Linked DNA regions of Actinocatenispora sera. The protein of the gene in region 2 interacts with the protein of the main gene of each other region in a pairwise test. Links are inferred from orthologs where the notes say so. Each region holds a gene or a part of one and is shown on either strand. Other genes may lie near its edges. The genes, in order: nth and aceE.

Region 1 (5,603 bases), 5.0 Mb from region 2 along the record:
CACGATCGCGTCCTTGCCCTCGTTGGCCGGGGAGCCCGCGAACGACAGCGGCGGCGCGGTCAGGTCCGGCACGTACAGCACGGCGAGGTCGCGCTGCGAGTCGTACGCGACGACCGTGGCGCCGAGGCGGTCACCGTTCTCGTTCTCCACCACCAGAGTCTTGGTACCGGCCACCACGTGCGCGTTGGTCAGCACGTGCCGGGACGAGTAGACGAAGCCGGAGCCTTCGATCCGGCGCGAACAGCTCGGCGCGTCGCCGATCACCTTCACCACGGACTTGTGCAGCCGCCGCACCACCGCGGACGACGCGAGCGAGGAGTCCGGCGGCGGCACCGAGCGCACCTGGGTCGGCGTCAGGCCGCTGAAGACGTCAGGGAAGTCGCTGGTGTTGACCGCGTCCCGGAGCCGGTTGTACAGCACCCGGGCGCCGGACGGCATCGCCGAGTCGACGCCGTGCAGCACCGCCGAGGTACGCACGCTCTTCGCCAGCCACGGCACCGACGACGAGCCGAGCGGTACCGCGATCATCCAGGAGACGACCAGGACCGCGACGATCGACACCGCGGCGCCGCCGAGGTCGTCGACCACCTGTACCCCGCGGCTGAGGATGGAGCGGCGGATCCGGGTGCCGAGCATCGCGGCGAGTGCCTGCAGCAGCACGGCCAGGATCAGCACGGTGGCGAGCGAGACGATCACCCGCGTCGCCGGGGTGTGGAAGTGGTTGGCGGTGATCGGCGTCAGCTGCAGGCCGATCAGCGCCCCGCCGATGAAGCCGACGAACGACAGGATGCCCACCACGAAGCCCTGCCGGTAGCCGTTGATGGCGAACAGGATCGCCAACACCACGACCACGATGTCGACGACGCTGCCGTACACCCTGCGTCCCCCTCGCCTCGGCGTCCCGGTCGTGGGGTGCCAGGCCGACCAGGTGCCGGCCGGGCGAGGTTCGCTAGGAGACCTCGATGACCCCGGTCATGTGCTGTCTCACGTGATAGGTGCACACGAAGTCATACCGTCCGGCCGACGAAAGATCCACCTCGACCTCGCCCGGCTTGCCCTTTTTTACCATTCCGGTGTTCGCGTGCAGTTTCGTGACCTGCAGGTCGTGCGGGGTCGCACCGGTCGTGACCAGCGTGATCTCCAACTTCCCGGGATGCGCCTTGATCACGTTCGGGGTGAACCGCATGTTCTCGTCACCCTTGACCGTGATGTGCTGGACGCCGTTCGCACCGGTGGTCGCCGTACCGACCCGGTTGCCGGCCGACGAGCCGCCGTGGACGCCGCTGCCGTGCGCGCCCGCGAAGCCGCATCCGCCGGCGGTGAGCGCCACGCCGAGCAGTGCCGTCGGGATGACGATCCGTGCCCGCCGGCCGCCTCGGTGCTGTGCTGGCGCCAGGGTCCGAGCCGTCAACCCTGCCGACCGCGTCCGCTGACCGGCCCGGCGCTGTGCGGCAGCCGGGGCCGGAGCGGCCAACCGTGCCATCTTTCGCATGACCTCAGCCTAGAAGCCGGGCAGCGGCGCCCCGCCGCGGGTCGGACGCCGGGCGGCGACGGGCCGGCGCGGGTCAGAAGCCGGGCGGGAGCGGCTCGACCCGGGTGGTGTCCCAGGTCCGGGACCAGCCGCCGAGGTCGAGCAGCCGGGACAGGATGCCGCCGGTGAACCCCCACACCAGCATCCCGTCCAGCCGGAACGCGGCACCCACGTACCCGCTCGGATGGCGCACCCGCAGCCGGTTGGCCGGGTCGGCCAGGTCGGCGAGCGGCAGCCGCGCCACCTGCGCCACCTCGCCCGGATCCAGGTCGCCGAACGGGTGCGGAGACCGCCACCAGGCCAGGACCGGGGTGACCCGGAAGTCCGAGACGTTCAGGTACAGCTCCGGCAGGGTGCCGACGACCTGCACGGTGTCGGCCCGGATGCCGACCTCCTCGCCGGCCTCGCGCAGCGCGGTACCGGCGGGGCCGCCGTCGGTGGGTTCGACCCCGCCGCCCGGGAACGCGCACTGGCCCGGATGGTCGCGCAGGGTGCTGGCCCGCTGCAGGATCACCACGTCCGGCCCGGTCGGCCCGTCGGCGAGCAGGATCAGCACCGCGCTGCGCCGGGCGGAGGGTGTCGGCGAGCCGAACGTCTCCGGCCGCAGCGCGCCGACCCGGGTCAGCAGCGGCTGCCACCAGGCGGGCAGCTCAGTGGCGGGATCACCCGCGATCGCGCTCACCGCCGCCCCCGGCCGGTCGGGTCGGACCGGCGGTCCGGGCAGGTCATCCCAGCTCCTTCTGCACCAGCGCCGCCAGCGAGTCGGCGGTCAGCGCGGTCGAGTTGTACGTGTAGGCGAGGCTGCCGTCGGCCCGCAGCAGCAGCGTGGTGGGTAGCGCGGCGCGGTGCACGCCGGCGAGCAGTTGCTGCTTCGGGTCGTACAGCGTGGGCAGCCGCACGCCCGCAGCCCGCGCGAACGACAGCCCGGCGGCCTCGGTGTCGCGGGTGTCCACCGTGAGCACGACGACGTCCGGGTGCGTCCTCGCGTACGCCTGGATCTGCGGCAGTTCCTGGCGGCACGGGCCGCACCAGGACGCCCACAGGTTGATCACCGTAGGCTTCCCGTACGCCCGGGCGATCGGCACCGAGCGACCGTCGTGCGCGCAGCTCAGCGTGACCGCCGGCGGCTTCGGCGTGCCGGTGGCCGGACCACGCGGGGCCGGGCAGGCGGCGAACCAGGCAGCCGCCGCACCGCTCGCACCGGCGGACGGTGTCGCCGGGTGCCGGGCCGATCCGCCGTCGCCATGCCGGGCCGATCCGCCGCCGTCGCCGCAGCCCGCCGCCACCGCGAGCAGTACGAACATCACCCCCGGCAGCAGCAGCCGGCGCGCGAGACCGCCACCTGCCGGGCCGGCCGGCCGATGCGTCCGCCGGCGGCGGCCGGCGGGTCGGGCAGGGGTCATGGGGCCGGGACGCCCGCGGCGGCCGCGAGCTCGGCGACCCGCGGGCCCTTCAACAGTTTCCCGGCCGCCACCGGGTCGGTCGGGCCGGTGCCGTACGACGGGCAGAGCTTGGCGAGGGTGCAGGCGCCGCAGGCGGGCTTGCGGGCGTGGCAGACCCGCCGGCCGTGGAAGATCACCCGGTGCGACAGCATCGTCCAGTCGCGCTTCTCGAACAGGTCGCCGACCGCGAACTCGATCTTGACCGGGTCGGTCTCCGCGGTCCACCGCCAGCGGCCGACCAGGCGGCCGAAGTGCGTGTCGACGGTGATGCCCGGGACGTCGAAGGCGTTGCCGAGGATCACGTTCGCCGTCTTGCGACCCATCCCGGGCAGCGCCACCAGGTCGGTCATCCGGCCCGGCACCTCGCCGTCGTGCCTCTCCACCAGCGCGGCGCCGAGCTTGATCAGCGAGGTCGCCTTGTTCCGGTAGAAGCCGGTCGGCCGGATCAGCTCCTCCAGCTCGGCCCGGTCGGCGCCGGCGTACGCGGCCGCGGTCGGGTACCGCGCGAACAGCTTCGGCGTGACCTCGTTGATCTTCTTGTCGGTCGACTGTGCGGACAGGATGGTGGCCACGGCGAGCTGCAGCGGGTTGGTGAAGTCGAGCTCGCAGTGCGCATCCGGGTGCGTCTCGGCGAGGATGCGTCCCATTCGCCGGGCTCGCCGCTTGAGCGACAGCGGGCTCTCCGCCTCCGCGGTCGCGGCGGCCTTCGTCTCTCGGATCACCCGCCGAGCCTACGTCGGGGTACCGACGGCCCGGCCCGCTCGGGTGCCCCCGAGACGGCAGTCGTGGAGATCACCGGGGCACGGAGCGTGAACGTGGCGCGGGGCCCTTCCCTGGCCGGGCGGGCCGCCAGTAGCGTCGGCCGGGTGTCCTCACCTGTCACCCTCGCCGTCGTCGGCGCCGGAAGCCGCGGCAACGCGTACGCCCGCTGGGCGCTGGAGCACCCTGACCGGGCTCGCGTCGTCGCCGTGGCCGAGCCCCGCGACGTGCGCCGGGAGCGGTTCGCCGCGCAGCATCAGATCCCGGCCGAGCATGCGTACCCCGACTGGCAGTCCCTCGCCCAGCGGCTCGCCGCCGGCCCGCCGCTGGTCGACGCCGTGCTCGTCTGCACCCAGGACCGGATGCACACCGAGCCGGTACTCGAGTTCCTGAAGCACCGCCTGCACGTGCTGGTGGAGAAGCCGCTGGCGCCGACCGAGACCGAGTGCCGGCAGATGGTGGGCGCCGCCGAGGCCGCCGGCGTGCTGTTCGCCGTCGGTCACGTGATGCGCTACACGCCGTACACCCAGGCGGTCAAGCAGGTCGTCGACGACGGGCTGCTGGGCGACATCATGAGCGTGCAGCACCTGGAGCCGGTCGGCTACTGGCACCAGGCCCACTCGTACGTCCGGGGCAACTGGCGGCGCGCCGACGAGTCGACGTTCATGCTGCTGGCGAAGTCGTGCCATGACATCGACTGGCTGCAGTACGTGCTGGGTGAGGCCCCGACGCGGGTGTCCAGTTTCGGCCGGCTGTCGCACTTCACCCGCGCGCACAAGCCGGCCGGCGCCGCCGACCGGTGCCTGGATTGCTCGGTGGAGCCGGACTGCCCGTTCTCGGCGAAGCGGTTCTACTTCGACCGGCTGGTCCAGGGCGACCGCGGCTGGCCGCTCGACGTCCTCGTCGACGAGTTCACGGCCGAGGCGCTGGGCGACGCGCTGCGGCACGGCCCGTACGGGCGGTGCGTGTACGACAGCGACAACGACGTGGTGGACCACCAGGTGGTGAACATGGAGTACCCGTCGGGTACGACCGCGGTGTTCACCATGACCGGGTTCAGCCGGCAGGGGCACCGGGAGACGAAGCTGTTCGGGACCCGGGGCGAGCTGACCGGCGACGGCGAGAAGCTCGACGTGTTCGACTTCCTGACCGACACGCACCACATCATCGACACCACCACCGTCGGTGACGCCAGCGCAGCCGGCGGGCACGGCGGCGGCGACGCCGGACTGATGGACGGGTTCGTGTCGGCGCTGGAGACGGGCGATGCGTCCCGGATCTTCTCCGGGCCGCGCGACTCACTGACCAGCCATCTGACCGTGTTCGCGGCGGAGCGGGCCCGGCTGCGGGGCAGTGTCGAGCCGGTCTCGCCGCCGTTGGAACTCATCGTCGGCTGAGCCGGGCGGCGTGTTGCCGCCACCAGCGCCGTGCCCGCTTCGGATCGAAGCAGGTACGGCGCTGTTGTCTTTCCTGATGCTCTCGCCGGGGCCGGTCCATCCGGGGCCGGGAAGGGTTCATCGAAGTGCCGCTCGAAGGGGTCTTGCTCGGGGGATTCGGCGATGTTAACTTTGCGTGATCCAAACGGATTCTCGTGTTAGAAGTCTCAAGCACGCTGGTCACCGGGGCTTCGGCAGGTCCACTGCCGGACCCCGCGGCCGGTCGTCTCGGCTCTGGCGGCCGGACCTGAAACGACGGAGGGCTCGCATGTCAGCGGTCGACGCCCGGGCCGGTGCCCGTTCGGCCGACACGGTAGGTACCGGTGACCGTCCGCCACCACGCCGGCGGCGGCCCCGGCACCTGCGCGAGTACCTGCTGTTCCTCGCGTTCATCGTGCCGAACTTCTTCTTCGTCATCGTGTTCGCGTACTGGCC
Region 2 (5,917 bases):
CCGCGACCGCGCTGCCGGTCGACGGCGGCATGGTCGGCCTCCGCCTGCCCCGCGCCTGAGCACGCAGCGCCGCCGCGCCGGGATCGCCCCGCCCGGCGACGCCCGGCGCTGGGCGCCGGGGACGATCGGGCCTGCGTGCTAGCGTGTTGCCCGGTCGTACCGGGGGTGGGCGCCGCAGCGCCGCTCGCCGGCACCGATGACAGGAGAGAACGCATGCAGGTGTTGGTGACCGGCGGTGCCGGGTTTGTCGGCAGCCGGCTCATCCGCGGGCTGCTGGCCGAGTTCGGCGACATCCACATCGTGTCGGTGGACAACTACTTCACCGGAACCCTCGCCAACCACGTCGACGACGAGCGGGTCGAGTACCTGCACGACAGTACGGTCAACGTGCGCAAGCTGTGGGCCGACCGGGGCGGCGACCTGGACGCGGTCTTCCACCTGGGTGAGTACTCCCGCATCCCGCAGTCGTTCGACGAGCCGGACCGGGTCTGGGAATACAACATGTACGGCACCAAGGAGGTCGTCGCGCTCGCCCAGGAGCACGGCGCCAAGCTGGTGTACGCGGGCTCCAGCTCGAAGTTCGGCAACGGCGGGCAGGACGAGAACCTCAACCCGTACGCGTGGATCAAGGCCAAGAACGTCGAGTACATCCGCAACGTGTCCGACTGGTACGGCCTGGACTACGTCGTCACCTACTTCTACAACGTGTACGGGCCGGGTCAGATCACCGACGGCCCCTACGCCACGGTGATCGGGATCTTCGAGCGGCAGTACGCCAAGGGCGAGCCGCTGACCGTGGTCGAGCCCGGCACCCAGACCCGCGACTTCACCCACGTCGACGACATCGTCTCGGGCATCATCACCTGCTACCGGCACGGCAGCGGTGACGGCTACCTGCTCGGGTACGGCAAGGAGCGCAGCCTGCTGTCGGTCGCCCAGATGTTCGGTGCACCGTACGTGCTGATCCCGGCCCGGCGCGGGGAGCGCACCCAGGGCCAGGCCGACACCTCCAAGGCCCGCGCGCTGGGCTGGCAGCCCACCGTCGACCTGCCCGACTACATCGCCCGCATCACCGGCGAGCACACCTGACCCGCGCCCGTCACAGCCGCCGCTCGAACAGCCCGACGCCCACCGACGCGCGGCCGGTGCCAGGAAAGGCCCGGCACCGCAGCGGTGCCGGGCCGTCCACTGTGGACAGTACGTCAGCTGTCGCCGCCGGCCTCGGCCTGCGGTGCCGCGTTCACGTCGTCCAGCTGGTACTTCTTGAACGCCTGCGCCGGTACCTGCGCATCCACCTCACCGCGCCGGGCGAGCTGGCGCAGCGCCGCCACCGCGATCGACTCGGCGTCGACGTGGTAGTGCCGGCGCAGCGCGCCGCGGGTGTCGGAGTGGCCGAACCCGTCGGTGCCCAGCGCGGTGAAGTCGGTCGGCACGTACCGCGAGATCAGGTCCGGCACCGCCCGCATGAAATCGCTGACCGCCACCGCCGGGCCGGCCGCCCCGGCGAGTTTGGTCGTCACGTACGGGGTGGCCGCCTCCCGCTCGGGATGCAGCAGGTTCTGCTCCTCGACCCGGTCGGCGTCGCGGCGCAGCTCGGTCCACGAGGTCACCGACCACACGTCGGCCGACACACCCCAGTCGTCGGCGAGCAGCTGCTGCGCCCGCAGGGCCCACGGCATCGCCACGCCCGAGGCGAGCAACTGCACCTTCGGCCCGTCACCGGCACCCTGCGAGTACCGGTACATGCCGCGCAGCAGCCCGTCCACGTCCAGGTTCTCCGGCTGCGCCGGCTGGACGATCGGCTCGTTGTAGACGGTGAAGTAGTAGTAGACGTCCTCCGGGTGCTCGCCGTACATCCGGCGCAGGCCGTCCTTGACCAGGTGCGCGATCTCGTACGCGAACGCCGGGTCGTAGCCGACCACCGCCGGGTTGGCGTACGCCAGCAGCGGCGACTGGCCGTCCTGGTGCTGCAGCCCCTCGCCGTTGAGCGTGGTCCGCCCGGCCGTCGCGCCGAGCACGAACCCGCGCGCCATCTGGTCCGACGCCGCCCAGAACCCGTCGCCGGTGCGCTGGAACCCGAACATCGAATAGAAGATGTACAGCGGGATCATCGGCACGCCGTGCGTCGCGTACGACGTACCGGCGGCGGTGAACGAGGCGACCGAGCCGGCCTCGGTGATGCCCTCGTGCAGGATCTGGCCGTTGGTCGCCTCCCGGTAGGCGAGGAACAGCTCCCGGTCGACCGGCGTGTAGGTCTGCCCGTGCGGCGAGTAGATCTTCGCCGTCGGAAACAGCGAGTCCATCCCGAACGTGCGCGCCTCGTCCGGGATGATCGGCACCACGTGCGCGCCGAACTCCTTGTCCTTCATCAGCTCCTTGAACAGCCGCACGATCGCCATCGTGGTGGCGACCTTCTGCTTGCCGGAGCCGGCCGCGAACATGTCGTACCGCTCCGGCTTCGGCTGCGGCATCGCGATCACCGGGTGCCGGCGCTCCGGCAGCGGCCCGCCGAGCTGCTTGCGGCGCTCCATCATGTACTGCCACTCGTCGGAGTCCTCGCCGGGGTGGAAGTACGGCGGCAGCACCGGGTCCAGCGCCGAGTCCGGGATGTCGAGGTAGAGCCGGTCGCGGAAGCTCTTCAGGTCGTCGGCCTTGAGCTTCTTCATCTGGTGGGTGGCGTTGCGGGCCTCGAAGTGGCTGCCCAGCGTCCAGCCCTTGATGGTCTTGGCCAGGATCACCGTCGGCTGCCCGGTGTGCGAGGTCGCCGCCCGGTACGCCGCGTACAGCTTGCGGTAGTCGTGGCCGCCCCGCTTGAGGTTCCAGATCTCGTCGTCGGTGTAGTTCTCCACCATCTTGCGGGTGCGCGGGTCGCGCCCGAAGAAGTGCTCCCGGACGTACGCGCCGTCCTCGGCCTTGTAGGTCTGGTAGTCACCGTCCGGCGTGGAGTTCATCAGGTTGACCAGCGCGCCGTCCGCGTCGGCGGCGAGCAGCGGGTCCCACTCCCGGCCCCAGATCACCTTGATCACGTTCCAGCCGGCGCCGCGGAACAGGCTCTCCATCTCCTGGATGATCTTGCCGTTGCCGCGCACCGGACCGTCGAGGCGCTGCAGGTTGCAGTTGACCACGAAGGTCAGGTTGTCCAGCTCCTCCCGGGCGGCGAGGGTGAGCGCGCCGAGCGTCTCCGGCTCGTCCATCTCCCCGTCGCCGAGGAACGCCCACACCCGCTGCTGGCTGGTGTCCCTGAGGCCCCGGTTGTGCAGGTACCGGTTGAACCGCGCCTGGTAGATCGCCCCCAACGGGCCCAGACCCATCGAGACGGTCGGGAACTCCCAGAAGTCGGGCAGCAGTCGGGGGTGCGGGTAGGACGGCAGCCCGCCGCCCGGGCTGCTGAACTCCTGCCGGAACCCGTCCAGCTGCCGCTCGCTCAGCCGGCCCTCCAGGAACGCCCGCGCGTACATCCCCGGGGAGGCGTGCCCCTGGAAGTAGACCTGGTCGCCGCCACCCGGGTGGTTCTTGCCGCGGAAGAAGTGGTTGAACCCCACCTCGTACAGGCTGGCCGCCGAGGCGTAGGTGGAGATGTGCCCGCCGACCTCGACACCCGGCCGCTGCGCCCGGTGCACCTGGATCGCCGCGTTCCACCGGATGTACGCCCGGATCCGCCGCTCGATGTACTCGTCACCCGGGAACCAGGGCTCCTGCTCCGGCGAGATCGTGTTGATGTAGTCGGTGCTGGTCAGCGCGGGAACACCCACCTGGCGCTCCCGAGCCCGCTCCAACATGCGCAGCATCACGTAGCGCGCACGCTGCCGGCCGCGGTTGTCCACGACCGCGTCCAGCGACTCGACCCATTCGGTGGTTTCCTCCGGGTCGATGTCCGGAATCTGGCTCGGGAGCCCGTCGCTGATCACCGGGCGCTTGCGTTCCGTGGCCACGGGTCGTCCCTCGTCGTCTCTCGTGGAGTGATGTACTGCTGCCATCCTGCCCCGGATCGCCGGGTCGCGTCACGCGGGCCCGATCGGTGGGCGAGGATCGGCGCATGTACTCCCAGGAGATCACCGTCCGCACCGGGGACAGCCCCACCGTCGCCGACCTGACCGATTCCGCGCAGCGATTCCTGGCCGGTGCCGGGCGTGTCGACGGGTTGCTGCACGTGTTCGTCCCGCATGCCACCGCCGGCGTGGCGATCCTGGAGACCGGCGCCGGCTCCGACGACGACCTGCTCGCCGCCCTCGACGAGTTGCTGCCCCGCGACGACCGCTGGCGGCACCGGCACGGCAGCCCCGGCCACGGCCGCGACCACGTACTACCCGCGCTCGTTCCCCCGTACGCGACGGTCCCGGTGCTGGACGGCCGGCTCGCGCTCGGCACCTGGCAGTCGATCTGCCTGGTCGACACCAACATCGACAACCCGGTCCGTACCGTACGGTTCTCCCTGCTGCCCGCCTGACCGTGCGCCGAGGCCGCCCGCGCTGGCCGGCGACGATGCCCTACGGTGTGCCGGTGTCCCGGCCCCGGATCAACCCCATCCTCGCGATCTGGCTCGGCGTCCTGGCGCTGCTGGTGATCATCTCCGGCATCGTCGGTGGTTTCCAGGCGCGCACCTACGTCCGCGGTGAGAAGGTTACCGGGACTGTCGGTTACTGCGAGTCGCACCAGGAGTACTCGGGTGGCGACCGCCACGACGAAACCACCTGCTACGGCCACTGGGCGACCGCGGATGGGACGCGGCACGACGGGAAGATCCCCAACGCCGGGCTGGCCGACGAGGGCCATCAGGTGACGCTGCGCGCGCTCGGCGACCGGGTGGTGTCCAACAACGTGTTCGGTGCGCTGTGGCCGTTCGCGCTGTCCCTCGGCGGGCTGGCCGCGGTCGTGGCCATCCTGATCATCCGGCGTCGGGTGCGCCGGCTACAGGCGCGGGAGTCTCGGCGGGACCCGGGCGGCACTGTCCGACCGGTCAGCTCACCCTGACCGGTCCGGTGCCGCCGGTACGGGCGCGCAGCGGCGCGGGCCAACCGGTGGCCGCGCTCCGGGGTACCGCCGGAAACGTGCCCCGGTGTCGCAGAAGTCCGGCCGCGGTCGGTCGGCTGGCCGGTCCGGTGGGCGCCGACAGTTCATTTTGTGACGGCCACTTACAGTGGGCGGCGTGTTCATGACCCCCGTGCGGACCATCGGTTGGCTGGTCATCGCCATCCTGATGACCGTCATCTTCACCGGTGTCGGCATCTTCCAGGCGCACACCTACTTCTCCGGTGAGACCGTCACCGCGCACGTCGACCGGTGCGAGACCCACCGGGTCTACTCGCGCCACGGCAGCCACAACGAGACGGACTGCTACGGCACCTGGAAGACCGCCGACGGCAACCAGCACGACGGAGAGATCCCCGGCGCCGACAGCTACTCCGACGAGGGCAAGGACGTGCAGCTGCGGGCGCTCGGCGACGACGTCGTCGAGGACAGCACGCTGGGCGCACTCTGGCCGCTGGGGGTCGCCGCGCTGGGCGTGGTGCTGTCGATCGCCGCCGGCTTCGCGGTGCGCAGGGCCCGGCGCCGGTCCGGCGGTGGCTCGTTCGTCGGCGGCCTCGCCCGGTTCCGCCGCCCGCCCACCCAGTACGGCCCGCCGCCCCCGCCGTTCGGCCAGCCGTCGGCCCCGTATCCGCCGCCCCCGCCGTACGGGCAGCAGTACGGAGCGCAGGGCGCCCCCCAGTACGGACCGCCGGGTGGATTCCCACCGAGCGCCGGCCAGCCCGGCCAGTACGGCCAGTACAGCCAGTACAGCCAGCCGGGCGCGCCCCAGTACGGTCAACCGCCGGTGCCCCCGCAGTACGGGGCGCCGCCCCCGCCGGGTCAGTACGGCCCGGGCGGCCCGCGGGCCGACCCGACCGCGGCGCCGCCGGCCGGTGGTTACCCGCCGTCC

The links.
Region 1: the proteins of aceE (region 2) and nth interact in binary tests that used the Escherichia coli proteins (3 or more experiments, as listed by UniProt). The link is inferred for Actinocatenispora sera from one-to-one orthologs.

What each region holds. Positions count from the first base shown.
Region 1 is NZ_AP023354.1:783,444-789,046, reverse strand. The notes cover bases 1,776-4,721. They hold nth (endonuclease III), read right to left. Parts: upstream 3,621-4,721; coding sequence 2,931-3,620; downstream 1,776-2,930. Other genes in these bases: Asera_RS03590 (Gfo/Idh/MocA family protein), read left to right, coding at 3,840-4,721; Asera_RS03600 (TlpA family protein disulfide reductase), read right to left, coding at 2,257-2,835; Asera_RS03605 (NUDIX hydrolase), read right to left, coding at 1,776-2,213. Also shown: Asera_RS03615 (MarP family serine protease), read right to left, coding at 1-876; Asera_RS03610 (cupredoxin domain-containing protein), read right to left, coding at 950-1,330; more of Asera_RS03605, read right to left, coding at 1,566-1,775; more of Asera_RS03590, read left to right, coding at 4,722-5,129; Asera_RS03585 (carbohydrate ABC transporter permease), read left to right, coding at 5,437-5,603. UniProt on the Escherichia coli protein: DNA repair enzyme that has both DNA N-glycosylase activity and AP-lyase activity. The DNA N-glycosylase activity releases various damaged pyrimidines from DNA by cleaving the N-glycosidic bond, leaving an AP (apurinic/apyrimidinic) site.
Region 2 is NZ_AP023354.1:5,764,367-5,770,283, reverse strand. What follows is about bases 1,003-4,262. They hold aceE (pyruvate dehydrogenase (acetyl-transferring), homodimeric type), read right to left. Parts: upstream 3,933-4,262; coding sequence 1,203-3,932; downstream 1,003-1,202. Other genes in these bases: Asera_RS27090 (secondary thiamine-phosphate synthase enzyme YjbQ), read left to right, coding at 4,037-4,262; Asera_RS27100 (NAD-dependent epimerase/dehydratase family protein), read left to right, coding at 1,003-1,089. Outside these bases: Asera_RS27105 (SDR family NAD(P)-dependent oxidoreductase), read left to right, coding at 1-59; more of Asera_RS27100, read left to right, coding at 214-1,002; more of Asera_RS27090, read left to right, coding at 4,263-4,447; Asera_RS27085 (hypothetical protein), read left to right, coding at 4,501-4,971; Asera_RS27080 (hypothetical protein), read left to right, coding at 5,147-5,917. UniProt on the Escherichia coli protein: Component of the pyruvate dehydrogenase (PDH) complex, that catalyzes the overall conversion of pyruvate to acetyl-CoA and CO(2).